2 regions of the Paenibacillus wynnii genome follow, and region 1 is predicted to be linked to the other one. Evidence: predicted binding sites of a transcription regulator. Region 1 holds the regulator's gene; the other holds the start of a gene.
What was found. Region 1 encodes NrdR, which represses ribonucleotide reductase genes. Its sites were predicted from a motif close to AACACNATATATNGTGTT; they were not measured.
Positions count from the first base shown of each region.

Region 1 (3,621 bases):
CGCACTTGCTTCCCTTGAACATAATATTTCTGTCCGCTTCCTGTGTTGAAGTTGGTGATGAAAGGCAGGTCATTTATCGGGGACGATTCGACCACGTTGTTCGCGATTCCTTTCCAAGCCTGATCCGTTGCAGTGTTGCCCGGATTTCCGTTTGGTCCCACCCAGAATTTGTTCTCGCGGATGAAGAAATCCTCCATGCTCTCCGCGCTGTTGAACGCCCAATCCGGGCGGTAAATACCCAGGGAAGTGACTGCCGGTTCTCCATCCGGGAACAGCAGATTCCACTTCACCTTCGTATCATAACCCTTGGCTTCGACATCAATGCCCGCGTACAGGTCAAACGGACTTCTGCCCAAGCTTTTGGCCTTCTCAGCCGAGCTTTTCAGCTCCTTCCACCAGAAATTCAGAAACATGCTACCTGTTATTTGCTTTCCATTATCCTGGAGGAACATCGCATTCTTGTCATTTAGTGCATTCTGCCAACTGATACTGCCTTCCTTAGTCATGGAATCATACCATACGATGTGCATGGAGGAAGACTTATGCGATTCTAGATAACTTAGGAAGGCTTTCATTTGCTGCGCGTCAGCCACCGTTCCTCCCTCAGTCTCCTGATTAATGAACCACCCGTCAAATCCATAATAGTTCGCAACTTGGATCAGCTTATCAGCGGCGGGAAAAGAGCCATCGCTGTTTTGCTGAAGCATCTGCTTCACCCATTCATATTTCCCACCATAAACAGTTGGTGGAAAGAACACCGTTCCGATGATCGGCACGCCGTTCTTGTGTGCCGCATCGATGGTATCGGCGCTTGGAGGTACGATGATGCCTTCGCCGGCCGAGCCGGCCCAATATACCAGCTTGTCAACATACTGCCAATAGGTGAACGTGTTTGCTCCGAATTTGCCCGATCCCTGCGATGGAACTCCACTTGTTCCCGGATTCAGCGCGGATAAAGCCATAACCTTCGGTCCCTTAGTCGCATGCGGATTAACACCTTCTCCCACAATGCGGTCCTGTAGCGGGACTGTACTCCGGTTGAATACCGCATCCGGGTCGGATGCTGGATTCCATTGAATCAATTGCTCTGGAAACCAAAAGGATGAATAAGGCTGCTTTGCGAACGCAGATGTGGATAATACTACGCACACTACAAATAAAAATATAAAACTTGTACCCATCTTTTTCATTCCATATTCCTCCCATCGAATGTATGATTGCGCTTACATAATAACAAGTTGCGCAACACTATTGATAGTGGATTAATGGCAAGTCCAGGTGCAATAATTACAGATCGTATTCGTTTCCAGTATAAAACAGCAAAAAAACGGCATTTCTGCCGTTTCTTCTAGGATGGACTCTCAGGGATTCGAACCCTGGACCAATTGATTAAGAGTCAACTGCTCTACCAGCTGAGCTAAGAGTCCATAATATGAAATTTGGTGGAGCCTAGGGGGATCGAACCCCTGACCTCATCGCTGCCAGCGATGCGCTCTCCCAGCTGAGCTAAGGCCCCTAATGCGGGTTAAAAACGTTCCGTTTGAGCGGTAAGCCCAGCCACTCTGCTAAGACCAAGCTCCGTAGGCGACTTCTATATAATATAAAAAATCCGCGTCGGTGTCAACACTTTTTTTTATAAATTAGAAATCGCCGCGTTTTATAACCCGTCCATTTCAGAGGTACTCTTAGATAGCAGTCCCTTCAATTCCTTCATAAACATGTTGATGTCTTTGAACTGACGGTATACGGATGCGAAGCGGACGTAAGCAACTTCATCCACCGGGTAGAGCTGTTCCATCACTAATTCACCAATCTGTTGGCTGTCCACTTCTGCTACAGCGATACCGCGAAGGGACTTCTCAACCTCAGATACGATCATCTCCAGCTGTTCTACCGATACAGGACGCTTCTCACAAGCGCGAATGAGACCTCGCAGTATTTTATCGCGGCTAAATTCCTCACGGCTACCGTCCTTCTTAATGACGATCAGCGGGGTCTCCTCAATCATCTCGAACGTTGTAAAGCGCTTGCTGCACCCTTCACATTCACGCCTACGGCGGATGGACTTATTCTCGTTAGCTGGTCTAGAGTCCAATACTTTTGTATTTGTATGATCACAGTATGGGCATTTCATAAGTTAACTCACTTCCTTTTTGCAAAATGATTAGCTGTCCGCTCCGCTGATAACCGGCTTTTAGACATGCATATTCTTTTTTCCATAAATCACCGTTTCATTATAGTTATGAATATAACAAGTCCAGCACATAATACAGTTACCAACCGATAGGAGGTGAACAGCAATGAGCCAAAACAGAAGCTCCAACAACCTGGTAGCGCCAAGAGCAAGCGCAGCTTTGGAACAACTTAAATTTGAAGTTGCCCAAGAACTAGGTATCACACTTTCCCCTGATGGTTACCAAGGCAATAAAACATCTTATGAAAACGGTTCGATCGGTGGTTACATCACTAAACGTCTTGTAACCCTGGCTGAACAACAACTGGCAGGTCAATTCCAATAAACCTGTCTCCATAGCTTGCCTAAAGAAGTATTGAACAGCTTCCGGGCTGTTTAATGCTTCTTTTCACTAATGCTTAAGCTTAAAAATGACTGTAAATCTCCGTGTATTGCTCATAATAATAGATAACCCGCTGTACATAATGACGCGTCTCACCGATAGGTATGCTCTTAACAGCTTCCTCAGTTCCGTCCCAGGCTCCCTGCTTCAGCCAACGCTGTACATTGCCAGGGCCGGCATTATAGGCGGCTATAACAGCTATACGGTTACCGTCAAACTGTCGGGATAGAGATCGGAGATACCATGTCCCTAGCTCAATATTGGCAGAAGGCTCCTGCTTCAGGCGCTCTAGTGACACATCAGGTAGCTTGGCCTTTTCAAGTGCCCAGTTAGCGGTATCCGGCATGAGCTGCATTAGACCCAAGGCTCCTTTTTTGGATTCCCGTCCGGTCTTATAATTAGTCTCAACACGAATAATGGCAGCAACTAGAAAGGGATCTATGTTATAGGTTTGACTGTGTTTGCGAATTTCATCCTTATAATAAATCGGATAAAACCAAGACATCCAGTTCGTGCTTAGGAATAGAATTGCCGTAAAGCCAATGAACAAGAGCAGCAGTACTCTCTTTTTACGTAGATATTTCATAATAAGCCCAGCCTGTCCCAAAGTTTGGCAACCTGCATTTCAGTATGGACCAGATCCCCGCTGTTGTCGATGACATAACTTGCTTTACTTCGTTTTAGCTCAATGTCCATTTGGGCATTTAAGCGATCCTCTGCCTGCTCTTTTGACCAATTATTACGCTCCATTAAACGGGCTAACTGTACCTCACGCGGTACATACACAACCACAATCTCCTCAAACATCCCCTGCAGATTTGACTCAAACAGCAAAGGAATATCCACAATAATTAATCGTTCCGGCTCCAGTGTATCCATTTCCTGCATACGACTGCGGATTTCCTGCCGAATAGCCGGGTGCGTCAGATCGTTAAGGGTTTGTATAGCCTCCGGGTCACGAAAGACTATTTCACCCAGTTTCGCTCGATTCAGCGTTCCATCTGGAAAAAGGATATCTTGTCCAAAATGACGCACAGTGGCCGCC
Region 1 is NZ_JQCR01000003.1:90,618-94,238, reverse strand. It holds gene PWYN_RS15785 (endo-beta-N-acetylglucosaminidase) at 1-1,190, opposite strand, end outside; tRNA gene PWYN_RS15780 (tRNA-Lys) at 1,355-1,427, opposite strand; tRNA gene PWYN_RS15775 (tRNA-Ala) at 1,441-1,516, opposite strand; gene nrdR (transcriptional regulator NrdR) at 1,658-2,134, opposite strand; gene PWYN_RS15765 (alpha/beta-type small acid-soluble spore protein) at 2,301-2,519, shown strand; gene PWYN_RS15760 (lytic transglycosylase domain-containing protein) at 2,599-3,162, opposite strand; gene coaE (dephospho-CoA kinase) at 3,159-3,621, opposite strand, start outside.

Region 2 (3,621 bases), 290 kb from region 1:
GACCTAAAGCTTCTGCCATAGCGAATACGTCAGAACCAGCCTTGCCTACATTTAGGAAGATCTCTGCCGGAGTTCCATCCAGATCGTTGATTGTTATATAAGCCATACCAAATGGCGTGTTGATCTTATAGGTAGCACCACGAAGAATCTGCGGGCGTTTCTTGTATTGTTTATCCAGCTCGTTAGCGGTAGCTTGCGGTACAGGGCTTGCTACTGCTGCATTTGCAGCTACAGGATCAGTCAGTTCAGCTTCAGAAGCTGCTGATTCAACAACTTCTTCTTTTATAGGAGCATCCTTCTTCTCTTCCTTGTTCTCTGTTTGCAGTACTTGTACGTCACGGCTGCCATCACGGTAGATGGTTACACCTTTACAGCCTAAATCAAAGGCCATTTCGTACAATTCTGCCGTCTCTTCAACAGTGAAATCGGCAGGGCAGTTAGCTGTCTTGGAAATCGAACTGTCCACCCAACGTTGAATAGCAGCTTGGGCACGGATGTGATCTTTGGCTGACAGATCCATTGAAGTTACGAAATATTCAGGAAGTTCTTCACCCGGATGGGCTTCCAGCCATTCTTGCGCAATCGGTACGAACTGCTCATCGAAGCCGAGACGGCTTTGGCGGTAGTATTTAAAGGCAAAATAAGGCTCAATTCCTGTTGAAGTTCCCACCATAGTTCCGGTACTGCCGGTAGGAGCTTGGGTGATTACGGTTACGTTGCGCATTCCGTTCTCACGAATGGCTGCGCCTACTTCCGGATAGGTTTCGGTGATGTTTTTCATAAATCCGCTCAACAGATATTTTTCAGTATCAAAAGCTTGGAAGGAACCCTTCTCGCCGGCAATCTCAGCAGAAGCTAAGTAAGCCTCGCGTGCCATGAAGCCGTACAGCTTGTCCAAAAACTCCAGCGATTCAGGACTTCCGTAACGGATATTGAGCTTGATCATCAGCTCAGCCAATCCCATGGTACCTAGGCCCACACGACGTTCGAGCTTCTGATTGGCTTCATTCTCCGGGAAATGGTAAGGAGTCTTATCAATAACATTGTCCAAGAATCGTACAGAATAACGTGTTGTAGTCGCAAGATCTTCCCAATCTACATCATGTTTCTCTTCGTCATAGAATTTAGAGAGATTCACAGCTGACAAGTTGCAGACACCCCAGCCTGGAAGACCCTGCTCACCGCAAGGGTTTGTACAAATGATAGGATTGAAATACCAGCTGTTGGACATCTGGTTGTAGTATTCCATGAAGACAACACCAGGCTCTGCCGACTTCCATGCCGATTCAATAATGGTCTGCCATACGTCACGTGCTTTGACGGTACGGTAATGGATAACGCTGCGCCCTTCGGCTTTCCATTTGTCGAGGTCTCCGTCCCAAATTTCGTTGTAATCTGGATACGTAGTATCCGGGAATACCAAATCCCAATCCAAATCTTCCTTCACAGCTTTCATGAAGCTGTTGCTCACACATACGGACAGATTGGCATTGGTAACTTGCCCCATGGTTTGCTTCACGGTTATGAAATCCACTACATCCGGGTGCCAATCATTAATCATCAGCATCAGCGCACCGCGACGGCTGCCCCCCTGCTCAATTAGTCCTGTCGTGTAACTGAACAGACCGCCCCAGGATACAGAGCCGCTTGAAGAACCGTTTACACCGCGGACAATTGCTCGTCTTGGACGTAAGGAGGAAAGATTAATTCCAACTCCGCCGCCACGAGCCATAATTTCCGTCATTTCAGATAATGTCTGCATGATACCGCCACGGCTGTCCTTCGGAGAAGGGACTACATAGCAGTTGAAAAGAGTAAGCTCTTCGCTCGCCCCTGCCCCCGCAGCAATACGTCCACCGGGAACCAGCTTCCAGTCATCCAGAATACTGCGGAATTTGCCTGTCCATTCCTGCTGAAGCTCCGGCGTCTTCTCAACAGAAGCCATAGCTCCTGCCAGTCGATCCCACATTTCTTCAGGTGTTTTTTCAATATTAAGAGTCAGCTTCTCAACGTCGGTTTGTACATGCTCGCCTCGGCGAGTCTTTACCGTCACGATTTGACCGCTGCGCTCCACAATTTCGCCGACTTCCTTCGTTGGGAACTTCGGATCGTCCTTGGTAAGAACCAGTACGACATCGCCTACCTTGGCATTGTTACTGTCGGCATCCTTCCAAGCATAACGGTCCAGAAATATTTTCTCGCTCAGGCCCTCTAGACGCTGATTACGTTCCACTGTACTCAATAAAAAAACCTCCCGCAAATGTGATAGTGCTTCCGTTTCAGGTGTGGGTTATCACGTTTTGTGACCCACAACAATAACCTCCCGGCAGATGTCTCTTTCTCTAAAAGCGACATTAGGAAGTTGTTCTTGTCAATAACAAATAACCGTTCTTTGCCACATTTAAACCCAGATTTAAAACAATTGTCACAATATATTGTGTGCGCCCATCTATAAACTATACCACATATTGTATCACAGGTCTTTTCCGAAAAAAGTGTCCATCTGCCTAAATTTCAGCAATTCACCCTGCATTATCTCACTCTAGGTTATGAATTCTCTCTTTTACGAGCATACTACTTCTACGGATCACTATGTAATTCGCACCGGAGGTGGATGATATATGACACAATTATTCCGCAGTTCCATGCCCGAAAAGGGGCTGGAGTCTACACCCGTAATGCCGGTTCCTCTATCCTTTGACCGCAGTTGGCTGATGGATTTGGAGTCTAGACTAGACAAAGGCGGCCCTTGGGGAGACTGGAAATTATCACAGCTAGCTGTTCAAGGTGAGGAATCCGATTTAGTCACAAGCTTCACGGAGCTGCAGTGTATGAAGCATTTATCCGGACTGTCCCCTCTACCCCACCAGATGGATACGGCACATAAAGTGCTGTTTCAAATGTCTGGGCGGGCGATCCTTGCTGATGAAGTGGGATTGGGAAAGACGATCGAAGCAGGGCTTATTTTAAAAGAATATATCGTTCGCGGACTTGTCTCCAAAGTTCTTATCCTCGTGCCTGCTTCTCTAGTTCTACAGTGGGTGCGCGAGTTGAATTCCAAGTTCGGGATCTCGGCTGTTGCCCAGAAAAAATTATATTCTTGGGATAATAATATCGTCGTTGCCTCAATGGACACTGCCAAACGAGATCCCCATAAAGAGATTCTGCTGAATAATGAATACGATTTGTTGATTATCGATGAAGCGCATAAGTTGAAAAATAAAAAAACGACCAATTATATATTTGTACAACAGCTGCGTAAAAAATATTGTTTACTGCTCACTGCCACTCCTGTACAGAATGATCTGGGCGAATTGTTTAACCTAATCACACTGCTGAAGCCGGGTCAACTTGGCAATCAGAGCGATTTCGCCAGCAATTTTGTCGTGGATAAACGGCTGCCTAAAAATGAAGAACAGCTTAAAGGCGCGCTTTCCAAAGTCATGATTCGAAATCGACGGGGAGAGGGTCCGGTAGTCTTTACAAAACGTAAGGTCCGAAATATTCCACTCACTCTGTCAGCCGAGGAAAAAGTATTATATGACGGAGTTACCGCTTTTGTCAAAGACCAATATCAGGAGTCCGGCGGCAATCTTACAAGTATGCTTTCATTGGTTACGC
Region 2 is NZ_JQCR01000003.1:385,044-388,664, reverse strand. It holds gene PWYN_RS16980 (adenosylcobalamin-dependent ribonucleoside-diphosphate reductase) at 1-2,242, opposite strand, end outside; gene PWYN_RS16975 (DEAD/DEAH box helicase) at 2,622-3,621, shown strand, end outside.
Region 2: a site for NrdR is predicted at 2,425-2,442, ahead of PWYN_RS16980 (adenosylcobalamin-dependent ribonucleoside-diphosphate reductase). Genes of this name have one in related genera too.